Regions from separate parts of the Halalkalibacter sp. HAAS-P014 genome, predicted to be linked through region 3. Evidence: riboswitches for the same ligand, from Rfam matches in the RefSeq annotation. Region 3 holds a riboswitch; each other region holds the start of a gene.
What was found. A riboswitch is a leader RNA that binds a small molecule or an ion and turns the genes downstream of it on or off. The one in region 3 is predicted to bind thiamine pyrophosphate.
Positions count from the first base shown of each region.

Region 1 (7,870 bases), on a different contig from region 3:
ATTAAAGAAGACAACATCGCCCGGTTGTAAATCTTCTTTTTCAACTGTATCTCCAATTGCCCACTGTTCGAGTGCTCTATCAGGTACCGATAACTGAAGGGCTTCATGAAAGACATAGTGGACAAATTGTGCTGTTGTAAATTGATGGATATTTTCTCCAACTTGATTTAATGCAAATTTCGCTACGGGGTTTGTCATCACTTCAAGATCATCAAAACGCTTAGCACCAATATATCGTTCATTCCAGTAAGAGCTCGTAGCTAAGTTTCGTTCTTCAATTCCTGAGGTTGTGACAATAATAAAGGACTCATGTCCAATGTGAATAGCAGGCATTAAGAAATTTCCTTGAAAGAAAAGAACATCGCCCGGTTGCAAATCATTGCGCTCAATCGATTGGCCCAAATTCCATTGAAGTTCGGCATTGTTAGGAAGAATGATTCCTTTAGCTTGCTCATACACATGTCGTACGAAAGCAAATGTGGTAAAACCGTCAGAGTTGGAACCTTTTAAATTGATTGCTGTTTGCACAACATTGGATTGTGATTCAACAAACTCAGAGTAGGTTGGTTTCATATTAATAGTAAGTAGAAGAAATAAAACTAGTAAAGTAGCTATTGATTTTTTCATAATTCACCTCTTATGTTCATCTAACAACAGATTAACATATTTTCACACAATTTCACTAAATATTTTGCAATTTATACCAAAATCCTATTATAATAGAATATAGAAAGTTAAATCCGTCTAGTTTATTAGTTGATAATCTAACAAAACAATTGTCTTTTCAGTTTAAAAAGCAGAGAGGTTGGAAAGGATATTAATAACACAAAATAGAATTAGTTAATTATTCAGAAAAATCAAATAACAAGGAGGGGTTTTATGATAAAAAGGATGTTTTTTTCAAAGCGAAAGAGAACATGGCACGACTACAATGCTTTTGAACGTAAAATGTGGGGACAACTCTTTAAGGAAAAAACAGCAGAGTTACGTAGGCGATATGGCCATTCAGTTGAATGTTATAAATTAGCGAAACAGTATGCAGATCGCCAAATGAGAAAGTTACGTTATGTGAAACAAGTATCTGATGTAAATAAAAGCACCGACGATATCGTAGCATTGTCTGCAAAAAAACAAGAAAAAGCCGATGAGATTGTAAGTAATTCGCTATCCTCTGGTGAAAAGTGCATCAAATGAACTGATTCACCTTGGCTTTAATCCCAATCTCAATTCTAAATTAGTGAAGTTGGGATTTGTCCTTTTGTTTTGACGTGTTTCTTCTATATATATAGCGTTATTTTTTGTTAGGTTATTCAATAACCAACAAAAAATAAGAGACACAAATCTACCTGATCTATGTCTCATACATTAATTATATTCTAACTTGAGATCAATAAAGCTCCGGAACTCTGCTAGAAAAGACAGGAACATCTTTTCGAATTTGAGTCGCTTCATTTAAATCTAATGTAACTGTTACCGTCTCTTCGTTTGTTGCAGATGCCTTTTCCACTGTATCTCCCCACGGATTAATCACCATTGATCGTCCAGCAAACTCAACTCCATCGTATACTCCAACCCTATTCGCACTTACAATAAAAAGCTGGTTCTCAATCGCACGCGCTTGTTGTAGAATTTCCCAGTGGCTTGCTCTTGCCGTCGGCCATTCTGCCACAACAAAGACAACTTCTGCTCCTTGTAAGGCCAAGGAACGAACAAGCTCCGGAAAACGAAGATCATAACAAATAATCACTCCTATTTTTCTGCCATCTAACTCAAACACCTGAACAGAATTTCTTCCACCTTTTAAATAATTATGTTCATCTAGCATCGGGACAAGGTGGATTTTATCATATGTATAGATCATTTCTCCTTTACGGTTATAGATGTATGAGCGATTATAAATGCCTCCCTCTTCTTTAACAGCTATGGAACCAGCGACAAGATTAACATTATGCTCATGTGCTAATTGTTTAAGGAATGATTCCGTTTCTGCTTTATCTGAATTGACTATTTCCTCTAACGTCGGAAGAGTATAGGCCGTTGTCCACATTTCTGGTAAGACGAGAATATCTGGCTGTTGTGATTTACAGACCGTTTCAGCCCACTCTTTTACCTTGCTCCGGTTATTTGCTGGTTTGCCTGGAATGATATCCATTTGGTAAGTAGCTATCTTCAATTATTTCTCCTCCCAAAAATCATTTTGCTTTCTATTCATTCTACTTCTTCTTTATTCTTACTATCCCTTTTTCTATACCGTAAATGTTTCATCGTATTAATTTTATCAACTTGACGGAAGCGTCGCAAAGCTTAATAATTTTTATATCGACTTTCACAAATCCTTAATTCTTAAGTTTTTCATTGAAAAAACACAGAAAAAAAGAGCTCATTAAGAGCCCTTTTATTCAAACTACTACGCTGCATCCGTTACCCCTCTTTGGCGTTTTGCCAAAAAGAAGGAAGGGTATTTTTTCGCTAACACGAGTAACACAACTAGCGTAATAATCATTTCAGGTAATAAGTTTGAGATGTTGTAGATAAAAGAATACAAGCTTGGGTTCATCCCTTCAGGCGCGTACTCTCCAAACCAGATAACACCTGAAGCAAAGTGACTGAAGAAACGAAGTGTCGTTGCAAAAATAAGTCCTACAACAATAGTAGTCGCACTAGGCACTGTTCCCTTTTTAAAAGCAAAAACACTAGCTAAGCCTAATACAAGATACGGCAACGGGTAATCAAGCAGCAACTGAATTGGATGTACAATATACCCACCTAATAAAAGGTTTAGTATTCCGACTAACAAGCCTGTCACTACGCCTACTTTCCACCCACGTCTAAATGCAATTAGAAAAATAGGGACCATTATTAGAGAGATAGATCCTCCCATTGGCCACAGTGCTCCAAATTTCACTTGCCCTAGAACAATTGCCAAACCAGTCATTACCGCTACCTCAATCATCGTTACTAATCGATCACGAGACACAAAAAAACCTCCCTTTTGATTTTATCCACAAGAGAAGGTTAAGTTAGACAGGAAAAATACGCGCAAAAATGCGCACGTTATTTTTTCAGCCACTTCCCTACGCTAGTATAAACTAGATCAGGTTCTTAGAGTTGAGGGTTCCCCTCTCTCAGTCACTTGACACCCCTAGTGGATAGTTATTTAATTCATAAAGTTCATTATAACATAAATGTCACTTTTCATAGCAACATAAGAACTTAAAGAAAGCGAAGAGAACAGAATTTCTGTTCTCTTCGCTTTCATCTATACAACCTTTTTCTTCCAAATCCCTAATATAAGAGCCGATACAATCGCACCTGCTAAAATAGCGATTAGATACATGAACCAGCTACCAGATACTAGCCCGATAACAAAGATTCCACCATGTGGCGCTGGTAACCCGATTCCGAATAAAGCTGTCAGACCACCAGCAACAGCTGAACCAATAATTAGCGATGGAATAACACGTCCTGGATCGGCTGCTGCAAATGGAATGGCCCCTTCTGTTATAAAGGAAGCACCTAAAACGTAATTCGTCTTACCAGCTTCTTGTTCTTGCTTTGTAAATTTACGTTTAAAGAACGTTGTCGCTAACGCAATCCCAAGAGGAGGTGCCATACCTCCTGCCATAACAGCAGCATGTGGGCCAAAGTTTCCAGCGTCAATCATGGCAATACCAAATGTAAAGGCTGCTTTGTTGATAGGGCCACCCATATCAATGGCCATCATACCACCAAGAACAATACCTAATAGCACCATATTTGTTGTACCCATTCCCCCAAGCCAGCTTTCAAGCCCACGGTTAATAGCACTAAGAGGAGTAATAAGCAGAAGCATAATCATACCTGTTAAAAAGATATTTAATACTGGATAGAATAAAATCGTTGTGATCCCACTTAATTGTTGAGGCAGACCTGCTAATAACTTTTTAACAAGAAGTGCGATATACCCTGCTAAGAAACCAGCAATTAGACCACCTAAGAAACCAGCTTCACCTGTTACGGCAATCAAACCACCTACCATACCAGCTGCAAAACCAGGACGATCAGCAATACTCATGGCGATAAATGCAGCTAACACCGGTATCATTAAAGCAAATGCATTATCTCCACCGATCGTCATTAACATTTGAGCAAATTCATTATCTAGCTCCAGATCAATCAAGAAGGATAGAGCAATTAGGATCCCCCCACCGACAACAAACGGAAGCATATTCGAAACACCATTCATTAAGTGTTTATAAAATCCACCACCGAAGCCGGCTTTTTCCTTAATTTCCTCGCCTTCGTTGCTTTCTCCTGAAACTGAACCTTTATAAACTGGAGCGTCACCGGAATTAATTTTCTCGATAAGCTCTTTCGGACGGCGAATCCCATCCGTTACCGGTCCCTCAAGGACTTTTTTCCCTTTAAAACGGTTCATTTCAATTTTTGTACTCGCAGCTACTATAATCCCTTTTGCATTTTCAATTTCCTCCGGAGTTAATTGATCTTTCACTCCACCTGAACCATTTGTCTCAACTTTAATTGTAAGGCCTTGTTTTTTCGCCTCGTCTTTTAACGCATCAGCTGCCATAAAAGTATGGGCAATACCTGTTGGACACCCTGTAACTGCTACAATATCGTACCTACCTTTAGCAGGAGCTTTTTCTGCTTCAATTTCTGCTGCTTGCTCTTGTTCCTTCTGATCAATAGCAGCAATGATATCTTCTTCTGACTTTGCCTTTAATAAAGCTTCACGGAAGTGTTCGTCCATTAAAAAAGTCGATAAACGTGAAAGTGTTGCCAAGTGTTCTTCATTTGCTCCAGCTGAAGCAGCAATCATAAAGAACAAATGGGTCGGCTGGCCATCAAGCGCTTCATAATCCAAACCATTTTCTGAACGTCCGAAAGCAATCGCTGGTGTTTTAACTGCCTCGCTTTTTGCATGAGGAATCGCAATCCCTTCACCCAGACCTGTCGTGCTTTGCTCTTCTCTAGCTATTATCGCTTTCTTAAACTCAGATGCATCATTTAATCTATTGGCGGCATCTAATTTCGTTACTAATTCATCAATAGCTGATGATTTATCGCTTGCTCTCATATTGAGTACAATTGTATCTTTTTTTAATAAATCAGATATCCTCAAGTTACTCACCCTTTTCTAATTCTGTGATGTCAATTTCTTTTAGTAGCGATTCGATATACTCTCGTTCGGCAAACCCTTTTGAAAACGCAGTTGCACTACCTGTCGCTACAGCAAATTTAAAGCTATCTGCCAACGACATTTTTTCGTTTCTTGCACATATAAACCCAGCTACGGTTGAATCACCGGCGCCTACAGAATTCCTTACAATCCCTTTAGGTGTATTCGCAAAAAGAATTTGTTCCCTCGTTCCTAAAATCGCTCCATCTCCTGCAAACGAAACAAGAACACGCTTTATTCCTTGTGCTGTTAACTTACGTACGTAAGGAATTGCCTCTTTTGGATTTGCTATTTCCACCGAGAATAATTCCCCTAATTCATGATGGTTCGGTTTAATAAAAGTAGGGTTTGCTTCAACAACCCTTTTCATCGCTGCACCACTAGAATCAATGTATACTTCAGCGTTTCTTTCACGAGCATCCTGACATAATGTTTCATAAATGTCAGCAGGTATAGTGGAAGGGACACTTCCAGCAAGTACCAATTGGTCACCCTCTTTAAGAACTGTTAACTGTTTGCGTAACCCTGCTACATTCTCACTTGTTATGTCTGGCGATACTCCATTGATCTCCGACTCTTCTTCTTCGCTTTTCACTTTAATATTAATTCGTGTATCACCGTTTACACGGATAAAGTTTGTAGTAATGTTTTCTTTCCCTATTACCTCTTCCACATACATTCCTGTGAACCCACCAATAAAGCCTAGCGCTTCACTTTGATGCCCTAACCTCTTTAGAACTCTGGAAACGTTAATCCCTTTCCCTCCTGGTGCTTTATAATCATAGGTTGATCGATTAACTGTTCCTAGATTCATTTGGTCGATTTGAACAAAGTAATCTAGAGCAGGGTTCAATGTTACGGTATAAATCATAAGCTAACCACCTCTAGAGTTGTTATATTTCGTAAGTTGCGATGATAGTCATTATCGATTTTTTCGCTTGTAATTATTGTTGCGTCTTCTGCGTTACTAAATTTGCTAAAAGCCACTTCCCCGAATTTTGAATGATCTACCAAAACAAAATTATGACGAGAACGTTTCATTGCACTTTCTTTAATAAACGCTTCTTCTGGATCAGGAGTTGTACAACCATCTTGGATCGTTAAACCATTTGCACCTATGAATGCTTTATCAAACCGAAATGATTCGAGCGTTTTAATGGCATTTCTCCCAACCATAGCTTTTGTACCAGACTTAACATACCCACCTACAACATGGGTCTCAATATTAAAATCTAAAAGTAAAGAAATATTGCTAAGCCCATTTGTCACAACCACTACATTTTTCGCTTCTAAAAACGGAATCATTTCAATAGTTGTTGTACCCGCATCAAGAAAGATACAGTCTCCCTCTTCGACCATAAAAGCTGCCTTTTCTGCAATCCTTCGCTTCTCTTGACTGTTTTTGATTGTTTTTTCAGCAACAGAAGGTTCATCTAGGCTTTTTTTAAGTAGCGTTGCGCCACCGTGAATGCGCTTTAATTTCTTCGCATTTTCAAGTTCTGTTAAATCTCTTCTAATCGTTGACTCAGAGGCTCCTGTTTCATCTATTATTTCTTGGATCTTTACTATAACCCTATCTTTTAATAATGAAAGAATGATTTCGTGACGTTCAATTGTAAGCAATTACTATCACCTCTATATAGGAAGTATACCTTCAAATTCAATCAGTTTCAATCATAAAAAATCATTTTCGGTAAAAAACAAAAAAAAACGGTCTCTTTTAGAGTGACCGTTTTTCAACAACAATATTAATTATGCTGATATCTTCAGTGAATCATTACTTTTCGTTTTCTATCTCTTCAACTAATAGAGATAACTCCGTCCAACGCTCAATTGTTTTCTCTAACTCACTTTCTAATGATTCTTTTTCTTTCATTTTTTCTTGAATAACACCATAGTCGCTACCAGCATCAATAATTGCCTTATCAACTGTTTCAATATCCATTTCTAACTTCGTAATTTTCTCTTCGATGTTATTCCACTCTTGCTGATCTTTATAGGATAGCTTTTTCCTTGGGCTTTTCTTAGAAGTTTCTTGCACTTTATTCTCTTTTTTGATCGATTCAACCTGCTCGGCTTCTTCTTTTTGTTTTAGATAATCTGTGTAATGACCTTGAAATCTTAATACAGTCCCTCCACCTTCGAACACTAACAAATGATCTACGACTCTGTCTAGAAAATAACGATCATGGGAAACCGTAATAACGACTCCTGGAAATTGCTCTAAATAATCTTCTAGTACGGATAATGTTTCCGTATCTAAATCGTTCGTTGGCTCATCCAGAAATAATACATTGGGCTCGCTCATCAATACTCTTAATAAGTAAAGACGTCTTCGCTCACCACCAGATAATCTACGGATATATGTATATTGCATAGACCTCGGAAAAAGGAATCGCTCTAACATTTGCTCTGCTGTAATTACCGTCCCATCAACTGTATACACAACTTCAGCGATTTCTTTTATATAATCAATTACACGCAACGAGCCGTCAATTTCTTTATCCTCTTGCGTATAATAGCCAATTTTGACCGTCTCACCAATCGTTATGGTTCCTTCATCTGGTTCAATTCGTCCTGCTAACATATTTAATAATGTTGATTTCCCCGTTCCATTTGGCCCAACAATTCCTAAACGTTCACCTTTAACAAGTAAATAATCCAATGATTGAATAAGGACTCGCTCATCAA
Region 1 is NZ_JBWQTV010000021.1:148,291-156,160, reverse strand. It holds gene AC1FXZ_RS17285 (NlpC/P60 family protein) at 1-627, opposite strand, end outside; gene AC1FXZ_RS17280 (hypothetical protein) at 880-1,194, shown strand; gene AC1FXZ_RS17275 (carbon-nitrogen family hydrolase) at 1,388-2,173, opposite strand; gene thiT (energy-coupled thiamine transporter ThiT) at 2,408-2,977, opposite strand; TPP riboswitch at 3,055-3,154, opposite strand; gene AC1FXZ_RS17265 (PTS fructose transporter subunit IIABC) at 3,260-5,122, opposite strand; gene pfkB (1-phosphofructokinase) at 5,124-6,050, opposite strand; gene AC1FXZ_RS17255 (DeoR/GlpR family DNA-binding transcription regulator) at 6,047-6,802, opposite strand; gene AC1FXZ_RS17250 (ABC-F family ATP-binding cassette domain-containing protein) at 6,957-7,870, opposite strand, start outside.
Region 1: another riboswitch for thiamine pyrophosphate. It lies ahead of thiT (energy-coupled thiamine transporter ThiT); the one in region 3 lies ahead of AC1FXZ_RS01460 (ABC transporter permease).

Region 2 (7,870 bases), on a different contig from region 3:
CGAACAATAGAGGAAAAAAGAATTCAGCTTGGCATTGATAAAAATAAACTCTTAGCAATAGGATTAGGAGCGCCGGGTTTTATAAATATGGAAATGGGCTTTATTTACCAAGCGGTTAACATAGGGTGGAAAGATTTCCCTTTAAAGCTTCAATTAGAAGCCGATACGGGCCTTTCTGTAACGGTTGACAATGATGCTAATATTGCAGCTCTTGGAGAGATGTGGCGTGGTGCCGGAAATCAAGCGAGAAATCTACTTTGCGTTACCCTTGGGACAGGAGTTGGAGGTGGTGTGATTGTAAATGGGCAAATCCTTCATGGTGTTAACGGTATGGCCGGGGAAATTGGACATATAACGTCAATCATTGGTGAACAAGGAGCACCTTGTAATTGTGGAAAAACGGGTTGTCTAGAAACGATAGCCTCTGCTACTGGGATTGCAAGACTAGCAAAAGAAGGTGTACTAAATAGACCAGAGAGCTTGCTGAAACTAGTCTTAGACCAAAACAGTAAGCTTACCTCTAAGGATGTATTTGAAGCGGCTAATAAAAATGATCGTCTTGCAGTGGAGATTATAAATGAAGTTACTTTTCATTTAGGACTTGCATTGGCAAACTTAGCCAATACTCTAAACCCAGAAACGATCGTACTTGGTGGAGGAGTTTCTAAAGCGGGAGATAGTCTTTTGAAACCAATAAAGCAACAATTTGATCGGTATGCTTTAGGCAGAGTGGCCGATGGATGCGAGTTTCGAATTGCAACCTTAGGAAATGATGCAGGAGTAATTGGTGGTGCGTGGCTTGCTCGGAAAGGGTAACGCTCACGTACGTATATCACATACATAAATTAATAATAAGATCGTTAGATTGAAACTAAGTTGAAGAAGTGACCATAAAAGGAGACAGGTAGAAAATGTCAGACTATCGAATAGAGCGTGATTTAATTGGTGAAAAGCAAGTACCAAAGGATGCCTATTATGGTATTCAAACAATGCGTGCAAGGGAGAATTTCCCAATAACAGGGTATCCTCCTCATCCTGAGTTAGTACGTGCATTTGGTTATGTTAAAAAGGCTGCAGCAATGGCAAATCGTGATGTTGGTGTACTTAATGTTAATATTGCTGACGCTATAATTGAAGCGTGTGACGATGTAATTTCGGGTAAATTGCAAGAGAACTTTATTGTTGATGCAATCCAAGGAGGCGCTGGTACCTCATTTAATATGAATGCGAATGAAGTCATTGCCAATCGTGCTATTGAATTACTTGGAGGAAAAAAAGGAGAGTACATGAGGGTTAGTCCGAACACTCATGTGAATATGGCGCAATCGACAAATGATGCTTTTCCAACAGCAATTCATATAGCGACGCTTCGCTTGGCAGAAGGCTTAACGACTGAATTACAAGATCTCGTTAATAAACTAAAAGAAAAAGAGAAAGAATTTGATGATGTGTTAAAAATGGGACGTACACATCTCCAGGATGCTGTGCCAATTAGGTTGGGACAAGAATTCGGTGCGTATCAACGTGTATTGAATCGTGACCTTAGTCGAATAAAAGGTTCTGTAGAGCATTTATATGAAGTAAATATGGGAGCGACGGCAGTTGGGACAGGACTAAATGCAAAACCTGAATATATTGAAAAAATAGCTGGGTATTTAAGCGATATTACTGGTTATCCATTTGAAACAGCGGAAAACCTTGTGGATGCCACCCAAAATACAGATGCTTATACTGAAGTTTCAAGCGCATTAAAAATAATGGCCATTAACTTATCAAAAATGTCTAATGATCTGCGATTAATGAGTTCAGGGCCACGAACAGGTTTAAACGAAATTAACCTACCTGCAAGGCAGCCAGGATCATCTATTATGCCTGGAAAGGTAAATCCGGTAATGTGTGAAGTTGTGAATCAAATCTCTTTTCAAGTCATAGGGAATGATCACACAATAAGTCTTGCTTCTGAAGCGGGGCAATTAGAGCTGAATGTAATGGAACCAGTATTAGTTTTTAATTTATTGCAATCATTGTCAATTTTGCAAAATGGTATTCGTGTTTTTAGGGAGTTTGCAATAGATGGAATAACGGCTAATATTGAAGGGTGTCGCGAGATGGTTGAAAGAAGTGTAGGGATTGTTACAGCCATTAACCCACATGTAGGTTATGAAGTTGCTTCAAGAGTAGCAAAGGAAGCCATCCAGTCGGATCGCCCAGTTCGAGAAATTTGTTTGGAAAAAGGGATCCTTTCTGAAGAAGAATTAAATGAAATTCTTGATCCGAAAGAAATGACGAATCCAGGAATTGCTGGTGCTAGATTTATGCAGGGAGACAGTTAAAAAGTGAGAGCCATATAGGAACTTATTTCTAGTTCTGTGTAGCGTCTCCACAAGAAAAAGGGTGACTCAAACGTTTAGCTTCTATGAAATTGTAGTGCAACCGTTTATTTTTCTCTGCGCTATAAAGTAATAATTTAGAAGCTAATACAGTTGAGTTGCCCTTTTTTTGAAAATTACTATTTGTTGAAACGTTTAAAAGGCTTCAATCGTCTATATAGTATCTAAAGACAATCATGTGTATGAAGGAGGGTAGAGGGAATTGATGAAACGGCTATTTTTTAGTTTAATTATACTTCTTATAGTTTCAGCGTGTACTCAATCTTCATTAGTAGGTCAGCCGTTACCGAAAAGTTTGATGGAACTTCCCAAAAAGCGTGATATACCGTTCTCTTTTTTCACAGGTTCTCAAATTATTCCAATTCAAACAAATACTCGTGTTACAGAAGTCATGAGTTGGTATGACGGTGAGACAATTTTATATTTGCAAGAACAGGATGACGTGTCTGCAATTTATAAACATGACCTTTATTCAGGGGAGTCTTCACTTTTTTTTGATACGGAAGGTTGGATTGTAGATATCATCGCTAACGCTGATCATACGGTTTTTGCCATTCAACACATTACGTCAGATAATGAAGCAAGACTATTACTATTGGATCAGAATGGTGAGATAAAACAGACCATAATGGGATATGGGGAAGAGTATAGTATCTACTGGAATCCTTATAAGGTTGAGACGTACGTTATGGTAGCTTTTTTACCTAATTGGGAATACGAAACTTATGTGGGGAATGTAACAAATAATGAAATATCACAAGTAAATCTTGAACAGTCTTATGTTCAATGGATATCGCCTACAAATGTCGGTTACTTAAAATGGGATGAATTTGAACCTGGCTATCAAGCGCCATTATATGAAGTGAATGTCGAAAATGGAGAGATAAATAAATGGGAAGAAGCTGTAATTGCTTTTATGAGCTTCCCCGATGGAGTGTCGCTTTCTGTAACGGTTGACTCAGTTTACGATTTAGCATCCCAATACACTTTTTATCAAGAGCAAGAAGCTTTCCGTTCTATTGAGGTCCCTATTTTGAACACATACTCTGAACAATGGTGGATACCTTTTTATACTTATGACGATTGGAATGGAATTTTTTATTATTTACGGCCCAAATATAGTAGTGATTTCTTTAGCTATGAAGATGGCTTTGAGTTAATTGCTTATAATGTGGATGCTGATTCTGAAGAAAAGATAACTACATTAGAAAAACATGTTCCACTTTCAATATCTCCAGGAGGTTCTTTTCTTTTACTAGGTGAACGTTATGAAAATGCTTATGATTTATCAGAACAAGTGGTGGTTCCCATTTGGAACGGTTAGTTGGGAAATACTTCCCCTCTTGCTTTTTTACAGTAGTCTGTCATAATAAATAGTAATAAGTTCTGTATTTTAAAGACTAGGGGTGTCCATAACGATGGACTGAGAAGAAGGTGTTGCCTTTTACCCTCATACCTGATCTGGATCATGCCAGCGTAGGGAAGTCGTATTAGTCGTATTCCGTATGTTCGGGGTGCGACTTTTTTGTATTACAGATAGAAGGTGGGAGACCTATGAGAGAGTTTAAGCTATATGCGATAACCGGAGAAGAATTTCATCAAGGCCGTGACTTAACTGAAGTAATGGAAGAAGCGATTCTTGGTGGTGTGGACATTATTCAACTGCGTGATAAGAACAGCAGTAAACGAGATGTTTTAAGAAAAGCTAGAGCGTTGCGTGAACTTACAAGTAAACATGATGTTTTATTCATTGTTAATGATCATATCGATGTAGCCCTTGCTGTTAATGCAGACGGAATTCATCTTGGACAAGATGATTTACCTCTTTCTGATGCTAGGAAGATAATGGGGCCTGATAAAATTATTGGAATATCGACTCATCGTATTGAGGAAGCACGTGAGGCTGAAGTTGGAGGTGCTGACTATATTGGAGTAGGGCCAATTTTTCATACAAATAGTAAAGTAGATGTTGTAGATCCAGTAACAACAAATTATATTAAACAAGTTGTTTCCGAAATCAAGATTCCATTTGTAGCTATTGGTGGAATCAAACTGCATAATGTTGATCAAGTGCTTGATGCTGGAGCAACTCGAATTTGTATGATCTCTGAGATAGTAGGAGCTAAGGATATTAAAGGGGTTTGTGAGAGTTTTATCAAAAAATTAGCTGAAAGGGAGAGTGAATAAGGTGCGTTTGATTATTAATGGAGAAGAACATAATCTAGAAGTTTCTACACTTGAAGAAGTTGTGACTTATTTCAATCTTGAACCACATCTTGTCGTGACAGAAGTAGATGGAATGATAGTTGAGCAAGGGGAATGGTCAGATACTAAAATAATAGAAGGAATGAAAATTGAATTAGTTCAATTTGTCGGAGGGGGATGATCGGATGAAAAAAAATAAGCTTACAATTGCAGGTAAGGAATTATCCTCTAGGTTTTTCCTAGGAACAGGTAGGTATCCAAATCCCTTTGTCCAAAACGAAGCTATTAAAGCATCGGAAGCTGAGGTACTTACATTTGCCATTCGGAGAGTAAATCTAGATGCGCCGAATGAGGACGCAATACTGCAACATTTAGAAGGAATGTCATTTACGTATTTACCGAATACATCAGGTGCAAAAACGGCTGAAGAAGCAATTCGAATTGCAAGGCTTGCTAAAGCATCTGGTCTAAGTGATTGGATAAAAGTGGAAATTAGTGTAGATGAAAAAACACTTTTACCAGATCCTATTGAAACCCTTAAAGCAACGGAGGTTCTTGCAAAGGAAGGATTTGTTGTCTTACCGTATACATCGGATGATCCCGTTCTTTGTAAGAGGTTAGAAGAAGCTGGCGCGGCAGCTGTTATGCCTGGGGGAGCACCTATTGGAACTGGCTTAGGTATTTTAAACCCGTATAATCTTGAATTAATCATTGAGCAAGCTAATGTACCAATTATTGTTGACGCTGGACTCGGGTCAGCCATGGATGTAGCACAAGCAATGGAGTTGGGGGCAGATGGAGTTTTAATGAACACACCTGTAGCTAAGGCAAAGGACCCGGTGAATATGGCAAAGGCGATGAAGTATGCAATTGAGGCTGGGAGACTTTCCTATGAAGCTGGTCGAATTCCAAAAAAGAAATATGCTACAGCTAGTAGTGGCTTAACGACACTTGTTTCAAAATAGTAAGTAAATTGGGGGAGTATTAATGCAAGAGCGAGTAATTATACTAGGTGGAGGTGTCGTTGGGCTAGCAACTGCGTTTGAACTTAGTAGAAGAAATTATGATGTTACTGTGTTAGAAAAAACAACGTGTGGTGGACAAGCATCTGGAGCAGCAGCAGGGATGCTTGCTCCTTATTCTGAGATTGGCGAAGACCCAGATGATTTCTTTCGGTTCTGTTTGGATAGTTTACGTATGTATAAAGGGTGGCAGCAAGAAGTTAAAAACATCTCGAAAATGGACTTTGAATTTTCAGAGAGTGGAAGTATTCATGCAGTCTACCATGATGCTGATGTTTTGGCACTCGAAACAAGGCAGTCATGGCAACGTGAGTGGGGAGCAGAAGCAGAACTGATTTCAGATGAACGATTGTGGAAAATGGAACCGAAGCTAGCAAAAGATGTCAAGGCAGCTATGTATTACCCTGAAGAAAGTCATGTGTTTGCTCCTGACTATGTTAAGGCACTAGAGATAGGCTGTCGTTTAAATGGAGTCCAAATTTATGAAAACCTTGAACATGTAGAAGTAGTGGATTATAAACAATCAGTAACATTACGGTCTAAGGATGAGCGTGAATATACGGGTGACCGGTTAATTGTTTGTTCAGGTGCATGGTCTAGTGAACTAGAAGAAACGTTCGGTTTGAGAATTCCGATATACCCTATTAGAGGTCAAATTTGTGCGTATGACGTAGAGGTTGATTGTATCAAACATATTGTTTATACAAGTCAAGGGTACCTTGTTCCAAAGGCAAATGGAACGCTAGTTAATGGAGCATCTGAAGATATTGCAGGATTTCGTACAGATGTAACTGATAAGGGGATAGCCCGATTAACAAACTGGAATAAACATGTATTTCCATTTTTAGAGCAAGAAAAGCCTTTTCATACATGGGCAGGATTAAGACCCGCGACACAGGATGGCTTCCCGTTAATAGGAAAATTAGACGAAGCTCCACAAGTCGTTTTTGCTACAGGCCATTACCGAAATGGTATTTTATTAAGTCCGATAACAGCAGTGGCTGTAGCTGACTTGCTAGATGAAAAACAGTACTATGCACCACTAGCTTCCTTTAAACCGGAACGCTTTACTTAGTGCGCCAAGGGAAGTAGTTGTGAGTGAGTTTCATAGAGGATTCTGTATGGTACATGAAGCTATTTGAAAGGATGATAATAAGTGTCAATAGCAAAAACATTAACAATTGCTGGCTCAGATAGTGGTGGTGGTGCTGGTATCCAAGCTGACTTAAAGACGTTTCAAGAACTAGACACATTTGGAATGAGCGTTATCACGGCATTAACGGCACAAAATACTCTTGGTGTACATGGTGTATTTCCTCAGTCGTTGGAAGCGATTGAGGCTCAACTTGATGCTGTTTTGTCAGATATAGGTGCTGATGCAGTAAAGACGGGTATGTTGTTTTCAGGTGAGATTATTACACTTGTTGCTAAAATGTTAAAGAAATATGAAGTCGAAAATATTGTAGTTGACCCAGTCATGATCGCAAAGGGTGGAGCTTCTCTTCTTCAGGAGGAGGCTGTCAGAGCACTAACTCAAGAGCTTTTGCCAATTGCAACTGTTATAACTCCAAACCTACCTGAGGCTGCTAAGATTCTTGGAAGACGAGAAATGAGAACAATTGAAGAGATGGAACAAGCCGTAATTGATCTTCATAAACTAGGCCCAAAATATGTTGTGCTAAAAGGTGGTCATCTACTAGATGGACCAGCAGTTGATTTATTGTATGATGGTGAAGCAATTCATGAACTTAAAAGTGATCGGATTAATACTCGGCATACTCATGGAACAGGATGTACATTTGCAGCGGCCATTGGAGCTGAACTAGCTAAAGGCGTATCGATAAAACAAGCGGCAGAAACAGCAAAAGCGTTTATTACAGTGGCAATTTCTAATTCTCTGCCAATTGGTCAAGGAATTGGACCTACTAACCATGCTGCATTTAGAAAAATACAATAAAGCTTAGAAGCCAGCCGGTTTATTCCTGTTGGCTTCTTCTTAGATTTATAAGGAGAAAATGAATTATAACATTGAATGTTAAAGATGAAAGGATTCGTTTCTTTCCTGATGGCTTAGTGTCTTGTATAATGAACAAAGGGTCTTGATGATTTAAACAATACATAATATGAAAAAGGAAGAAGGTACAAAATGTTTCGTGGAAATAAGCCAGTTTTAATTCTACCAGCTATACTAGTAGTCTTAATGCTTTTCGGAGGTTACTACTTTTTAGAACACTCGGAAACGATTACGAATGA
Region 2 is NZ_JBWQTV010000016.1:188,171-196,040, reverse strand. It holds gene AC1FXZ_RS13780 (ROK family glucokinase) at 1-816, shown strand, start outside; gene aspA (aspartate ammonia-lyase) at 912-2,333, shown strand; gene AC1FXZ_RS13770 (YqgU-like beta propeller domain-containing protein) at 2,596-3,714, shown strand; TPP riboswitch at 3,783-3,890, shown strand; gene thiE (thiamine phosphate synthase) at 3,945-4,577, shown strand; gene thiS (sulfur carrier protein ThiS) at 4,579-4,776, shown strand; gene AC1FXZ_RS13755 (thiazole synthase) at 4,781-5,560, shown strand; gene thiO (glycine oxidase ThiO) at 5,583-6,692, shown strand; gene thiD (bifunctional hydroxymethylpyrimidine kinase/phosphomethylpyrimidine kinase) at 6,774-7,574, shown strand; gene AC1FXZ_RS13740 (hypothetical protein) at 7,764-7,870, shown strand, end outside.
Region 2: another riboswitch for thiamine pyrophosphate. It lies ahead of thiE (thiamine phosphate synthase); the one in region 3 lies ahead of AC1FXZ_RS01460 (ABC transporter permease).

Region 3 (7,870 bases):
TTCCCTCGATACTCTGGATAGATCATTTTTCTATCGTTTAGTACTCTTATGAATCCTGGCTCTCCTGCTCGAAAAGAAGAATCACAATTACCTTCCTTATCTGAAGTTGATATAAACATCATTTCTTGCTTCTGTATGAACTTTTGCATATCATAATTTAAATAAGTAAGCATTTGATTTTTATAAAACGCCGTCGCACGATTTTGTGTATTGTACTTCTCTTGTAACACTTTCTCTCCTGATTTTGTAGACAAATTGTTACAACCCCTTTGCACTAGCAGTTTAGGTAAAACGTTTTTCTCTACCATTTTAACTGAAAATTCACACAAAATAAGGTTGTTTGTTAGATTATCTTACATTTAATTTTGTAGAAGCGCTGCCTTAATATAAGTATGCTTCTACAAAAGAAAGGGAGCTGTAAACCCCATTTTGATTTACAGTTCCCTCTTAAACTATACAGACTCTTTAAGTATTCTTTTATTTACTTTAAGGTAAAGTTCTTCTCCTGTTTCACATTTCATGACCTTGCCATCTATGATCGAGAATGGACATTTTTTGCACGTTTTACACTTCCCTAGACAGCCTTTTCTCTTAATATTTAACTTCGGATACGAGTCTTTAAGAGCTTTATATGCTTTTTTCGTTATAAATTCATTCTCTTTGCAAAAATAAACTTTCTTCATTTTACATACCCCTCACAAAGAATGATAATCATAATCATTTAAAGTAACTTTATCATACCAAATTTTTATGTTGTTGTATAGTCTAAAAAGTCAGATAATTAATCAAAAAATAACGACTCCTTTTTTATGTGGAGTCGCTCATTAATTTATCTCGGGTAACTGATGTTTGAGAAACTGACGGTATGTTTCGTAAAGTTTTCGTCTATTTCTATATGACTTCCATTTCTTTTTTAATTGATTTTTTTCATAATCATAAAGCATTACTCCAGAGTATACTTTCAGGTCCGTACGCTGTAAGTTGCTATAATGATAATTAATGATTTTCACCCAACCATCGGACCTTTCACCAATTTGGTATGTTGACTGTGGGTTCTTAACAACGATTCCTTCAAGATCATATTCTTTTACGACTTCAAAATATGTTTGGGAATTGCCTTCAACCCATTGAGACGTAACCACCGAAATGGTATCGGTCGGTATCACTTTATTTAACAGTTCTTTTCTCTTTAGTAAAGGTTGTTTTGTGACATTCCTCGCTGCATAATACATAATGTCAAACGCTACATATTGAACCTGTATAGTCGGAATAACTCTTCCAGAGGAAACCCTTTCCATTAGTCGAGTAAAATCCGGTCTGCTCTCATCGTCAACTGAAATAATTTCTCCATCGAGGACAATTCCCTTTGGCAAATCAACCGATAAAATCTCCGGAAACAAGTTTGTTATATCGTTCATATTTCTAGTGTATAATTTAGGGTTGCCATCTATATTGCTGTACACGACTCTTATTCCATCTAACTTAAGCTCTGTTATGACGTTTGCGTAATCTGCTGGAGGAGATTCCACCTCTTGTAAGAGCATAGGAGAAATAAACATTTACACCACCTCATGTTTAATAGTACTTAAATTATGAGGTAAGTTCATTAGTAGTCCATTGGAAATGCTAGTGTGGAAAAAATCGTTACTCTATTTTCCTCAAAGAAAACCCCCGAATAAATTGGTATTTACACCAAGTTATCGGGGGGAGTTCTTGCTAGATAGAATTTGTTAAACAGGCCACTTTTCTAATGTATAAGCCATTTCCCAGAACATATATTCATACTTGCTACTCGTAATAAAAATGGACTCCATACGCTGTTTCTCTTCTTCTGACGCCTTTTCTGCCCAAGCATCAAGACGATCAATTTGCTCTTGTACTAAGTTTCCGAACCACTCATCTCCATATGTATCAATCCATTTTTGATAGATCGGCACACCCGGAGTGGAATCTTTATACTTTTCACCAATTTCCCAATACAACCAGTAACAAGGAAGAAGGGCTGCGATTGTTTCACCTAATGATCCTTTATAAGCTGCAGAAAATAAATGATTCGTATAGGCTACTGCTGTCGGCGCAGGATCATCAACTTTTATGACACCATCCTTTGACAATCCTAGTTCTTTTGCAAAGCCTTCGTGCAACATATGCTCTGCATCATAAGAAGACTTTGCATGAAAGGCCATTCGGCTTGTTGTGTAAAAGTCATTTGCCTTTGCAGCACCAATTGACTGAACTTGAGCAAATTTAGATAGATAATAAGAATCTTGTTTTACATAATAGGTAAAACTTTCTATTGGGAGTGATCCATCTGCCACACCTGTTACAAATGGATGTTCAAAACTTGCATTCCAAATTGCGTCTACCTGTTTTCTTAAATGTTGTGAGAATTTCATATACTATCATCCTTTCAGATTGTAATTAAATTAATATAAAGCTTTCATTAACTGCTCTTTTAATTTTAGATATTCAGTTGACACCGTTACCTCTTTTACCCTCGGGCGTGGGAGCATAACTTTAAATTCATGACTCACTCTCGTTGGACGTGGTGAGAGTACATAAATACGGTCTGATAAGAAGATGGCTTCATCAATGCTGTGAGTAATAAATAAAACGGATCTGTTCATTTGACTCCAAATGTTTAGTAACCATTCATGCATTTTTTCCCGTGTGAGCGCATCGAGGGCACCGAAAGGCTCATCAAGTAGTAACAAATCTTTTTTATGCAAAAATGTGCGTAATAAAGCAGCTCTTTGCTTCATGCCCCCTGACAATACATGTGGGTAATAATCTTCATAACCGTCTAACCCAAACAAAGGAAGTAATTCTAACGCCTCTTTTTTCACTTGCTTTAGGTCTTGCTTCGTAATCGTTGCCCCTAACAGGACATTTTCTAAAACAGTCTTCCATGGAAACAACAAATCCTTTTGCATCATGTAACTTATATGCCCTCGTTGCCCCTTCATATCCTGTTGATCTATTCTAATGTCTCCTTCATCCGGTATTTCGAGTCCAGCAATGAGATTAAATAACGTACTTTTCCCACAACCACTTGGTCCGATTAGCGTGACAAATTCACCTTTTTTTACCGTGATATTCATTCCATCAATGACCTTAACTCGCTCTTTCCTACTACCGAATGAATGGTGAACATTATCAATTTTTACATACATAAAATCTCCTTTAAAATCGTTCCATTTTTTCTCTGTTCAGCTTATAGAACTATGTTACGGCAAGAACTGGTTTGTCATCGCTTCTTCACTTTTTACCTCTTTTTCAATCAATTTATTTTCCAGCATCCACTCTGAAAAAGAGTTCCAAACTTCGTCACTTTGTTCTCCCCATTTTTCTGCAGTTCCTTGATATCTGGGACTTAACCATTCTTGTGATGCACGAATTAATTCTTCATCTGTTTCGGGTGTTATATCAATTAAAATAGTAGCTGCTTCCTCAGGGTTTTCAATAGCAAATTCATAACCTTTACTAACAGCTTTCATAAATTTCTCGGCAAGCTCAGGTTGATTATTAACCACTTCTTCATTCGTGATAATAACAGGAGAGTAATTGTTAAATACTGGATCAATATCTGTCAAATAAATCATATTGATGTCTTCATCACGAACCTCTGCCTCTATTCCTGTCCATCCGTAAAAGATCCATTGAAAATCGATTTCTCTAGATGTATTGGTGAAAAAGTCTGCTGTACCTACTGTTACATTTTCAACCGTTTCAGGATCGGCATCAAATTCTTTCATTACGTGAGCAATAATCATATCCTCAAGTGGCGACCCCCAGCCTCCATAAGTTTTCCCTTCAAAGTCTTGAGGAGAAGTGATGTCTTTTTCCTTTGGAGAAGCAAAACCAGATGTATGCTCTTGAATAATTGTTGCTAGTGAGACAACTGGAATATCTAACGCACGCGCCATCGTTACATCCTGCTGAGAACTAATTCCGAAATCAGCTTGGCCAGCAGCTACGATTTGGTCAGCTCCTTCAAGTGCCGGTTCGATTATCTCGACGTTTAACCCTTCCTCTTCAAAATACTCATTAGCTTGTGCCACATAAATTCCTGTATGGTTTGTATTTGGCACCCAGTCTAAAACAAGTGTTGCATCAAGTAATCCTTCATTTGTTTCAGATTCAGTTGCTTGACCTTGTTCTTTCTCTCCTGTGTCTGTTTGATTGCAAGCAACCATAGCAGCGATAACTAACAATAACCCACTAAAAAAACTTATTTTCTTTAACATGATTTCTCATTCTCCTGTCCTTTTTATTTTGAATTTTTAAATTTCCAAGGCATTGCGATTCTGCTAAGTGCAACGATGATTAAAAATAACAAACAACTTAGCATTGAAATGATCGCAATGGCCACAAAAACTTGATCGGTGGCAAAAGAGTTCTGGGCCCGGACTAGATAAATACCTAGTCCTTTACTTGCCCCAACCCATTCTGAAATAACTGCGGCTAAGACACTGTAAGTAGCTCCAATTCGCAATCCTGTGAATAGATATGGTAGTGCATGTGGAAAACGAATAATACGAAACACTTGCCAATGAGAACTCCCCATTGAGCGTGCAAGGCGAATCATATCACGGTCACTCGACTGTAATCCTTCAATCGTACTTACAACTACTGGAAAAAACGTTACCAATGCAACAACTAACACTTTTGGTAGTAGTCCATAACCAAACCAAATCACAAGAAGTGGGGCGATAGCTACAATCGGAATCGTTTGTGAGAACAAAAGAATTGGATAGATACTTTTCCGAAGAGTTGAAGATAAATCTAAAATAAAGGCCAATGCTAAAGCAATGACAATACCTAATCCAAATCCAACTACTGCCTCTATTGTTGTTATCCAAATATGTTCAGGGAGAAGACTAAATGTTCCAAAAAATGTTTCTATAATTCTACTAGGTGCTGGTAGAATATAGCTTTCAATCTTCCAAATTATTACCGACAACTCCCAAATTAATAAAAACAGCGCAATTGCGATTATTGCTGGAACTGCTGAAGCGATACTTTTCACTTTACTCATGAATACCCCCTTTTAAAATAAAAAAGTCTGCACACCCGAGGGCACGCAGACATATGTACATAGCTCAAATACAACTGTTCGACATCCCTCCGCTGGAATTACCCAGATCAGGTTTAAAGGGTCGATATCTTCAAACGGGATATCCTCTCAGCCAACCTTATAGCTCCCCAAGCTTTTTAAATTTTCTAGTAAATCATAACATATTATTGATTTCTTTCCAAATATTTATTTCATTTATGTCACTTTGCACTATCTTTCTTGGTATTGTACCAGCAACAAAAGAATATGTTTTTTATTTTTTAAAGAATAATTCCCAGATATAAAACTCAACCTACATATAATAAAAAATGAATGGAGTGTAGACATTGAAATTTGTAGATGACCTATATGAATTATACAAAAATCATTTAACTGGCGATGAGGAAGATGCTTTAATTATTATTAATGGCATCCTTCATGACTTTGATGATCGAGACATAAAGAAATTGGTTGATGAAATGCCCGATCAAGAACGATTTGAAATGCTCGCTCTTTACCTTTATGAGAAATTCCGTATTAAAGTTGCAGAAGAAGGAATTGGCCAAACAAAAAATAGAGATGACCAGGAAGAAGTTAAATTCTATCATTAGGGGTCAGACCCCTCTTTAGCTTATTACAGTATTAAAGAGAACCTCTTTTTATGAAACTTCTTTATTCCTTTTGGATATTCGAGCCTTCTTCGGGGAATACGAAAGAACTCCCAATCCTAAGAATAAAAAGCCAACCCCGATCCATGATAATAAATCCAAATACTCTCCAACCAGAAACACTCCAAGCATAGCAGCTGTTAAAGGTTCTGCTAATGAGAGTGTCACAGCTTTAGATGCTGTAATTCCAGATAAACCCTTAACAAAGAATAAGTAAGCTATTGCCGTGGCAAAAAGCCCTAAGTGTAGTGCTACTCCCATTCCATTTGCTTGCATAAGCCATGATACATCATACATAAATATAATTGGCGTTAATAATAATCCACTCAATGTAAATACAACGGCTACAACGGCTTCAGGTGCTTGGCGTTCAAGTAATTGTTTGCTAACAATGGTATACATAGCAAATGACACCCCTGCACCTAATGCGAGCAATACCCCAAGAAAACTAACTGCCATGCCCTCTTGATTATTATTGGAAAAAAGCAGCAAACTACCTGCAATCGCTACCGATGTTGCAAACCACCACTTTTTCTCTGGTAGCCTTTGCTTGATAATCCATTCAAATACACCAGCTATGATCGGTGCACTACCTATTGCAATAACCGTTCCAACTGCGACTCCTGTTATTGAAACCGCTTGAAAGAACAATGGTTGATATGCAGCCATGCTCAATGCAGCTGTTAGTGTGATACTAATTGGCCAATTTCGAACACGTAACTTTCCTTGAATCGCAACAAATAACAGCAATGCAAGGCCACCAATCGCTAATCTTACAGCTCCAATCACCACTGGATTTGCATTCTCTGGCGCAAATGTTTGAGCTGTTCCCGTTGTTCCCCATAACATTGCAGCCATTAAAACCAACACTACCGAGGCTTTCTGCAACTTCTTCCCTCCTTGCACATTCGCTACTATTTAGATTCTATTATACTCTTCTCCGATAATGAATCTAGAAATTGTTAAGTCAAAATTCTAATTCTCCCTAACAAATGCCTACTCAGAATACGTCCGTGACCGTTATATATACCTATTTCCTTCACCGATGGTGGCCTCTCTACGTATGATGTTTCGAGAAAAGCTAAGGTGGTGAAATAGTGAGTAATAGAAAAAACGTATCCCTTATCATCCTTGGTGTCGTTTCTTTTCTATTCGTTCTAACGTTAACCTTCTTTAGTCAAACAAACACTTCCGAACCCGTTGCAGCAAACGATACAGAAGAGCAACAAATTAAATCCACTAATAACAGCAACAATAGTGCAAAAACTGGCGATAGCACCGTTGAAAATAATATTACGAACTCTATAAATGCCAATGCAAGTGAAGTAGACAATACAGTTGATAACACAATTGAATCCGCTAACGCTGAAGTTGATAATACAATTGATAATCAAGTTACTACTAATAAAGACAACGGCGTTACCAATAGTGTCGATAACGATATTCATGTTAGTGTCGATGTTAATGTTACGAATGATATTACAAATGACATTATTGCTAGTGGGAAAGAAGAAGATTCCGATAACGGTGAAAATGGCAATGGCGAGAATGGCGAAGGTTCCGATAACGGAGAGAACGGCAATGGTGAGAATGGCGAAGGTTCCGATAACGGTGAAAATGGCAATGGCAGTAACGGAAATGGAAACGGGGATGAAGAAACACCCGACACGGTTTGGGGTGTTGACTCTGCGAGCATAACAACGGACGAAATGCTTGCCTGCGTAAGAGAAAATTTCGGTGATCCAGACGTATGGGGTCGTTATTTAGGTACAAATGAAGGTGCCTCTTACGGCTTAACAGAAGATGAAGTTGATTTGCTTCATTCTGAAGAGATTGAAATCCTGGTTATTTATAACCACTTCAATGACGGTACAGGATTTGAACACGGGCAAGACCATGCTAATGCTGCTCTCGAAATGGCAAGAGATTTTGGTATTCCTGAAGGAGTTGCATTATTCGCTAATGTTGAACCAATCTATCCGATTGACTCTGCGTTTATCCAAGGTTGGCATGATGTCGTATCTGACTCGGAATACAGTTCGGGTATTTACGGTATTTTCGACCCTAGCGAAGAGCTGTACGTTGCATTTGAAGCTGCTTCTGAAGAAGATCCAAGCATAATGGATGAAATGTATGTATGGACAGC
Region 3 is NZ_JBWQTV010000002.1:144,440-152,309, reverse strand. It holds gene AC1FXZ_RS01490 (pyridoxamine 5'-phosphate oxidase family protein) at 1-254, opposite strand, end outside; gene AC1FXZ_RS01485 (DUF1450 domain-containing protein) at 453-683, opposite strand; gene AC1FXZ_RS01480 (ATP-dependent DNA ligase) at 825-1,559, opposite strand; gene tenA (thiaminase II) at 1,731-2,396, opposite strand; gene AC1FXZ_RS01470 (ABC transporter ATP-binding protein) at 2,427-3,173, opposite strand; gene AC1FXZ_RS01465 (ABC transporter substrate-binding protein) at 3,228-4,247, opposite strand; gene AC1FXZ_RS01460 (ABC transporter permease) at 4,271-5,038, opposite strand; TPP riboswitch at 5,106-5,218, opposite strand; gene AC1FXZ_RS01455 (DUF6154 family protein) at 5,404-5,667, shown strand; gene AC1FXZ_RS01450 (EamA family transporter) at 5,716-6,612, opposite strand; gene AC1FXZ_RS01445 (glycoside hydrolase domain-containing protein) at 6,822-7,870, shown strand, end outside.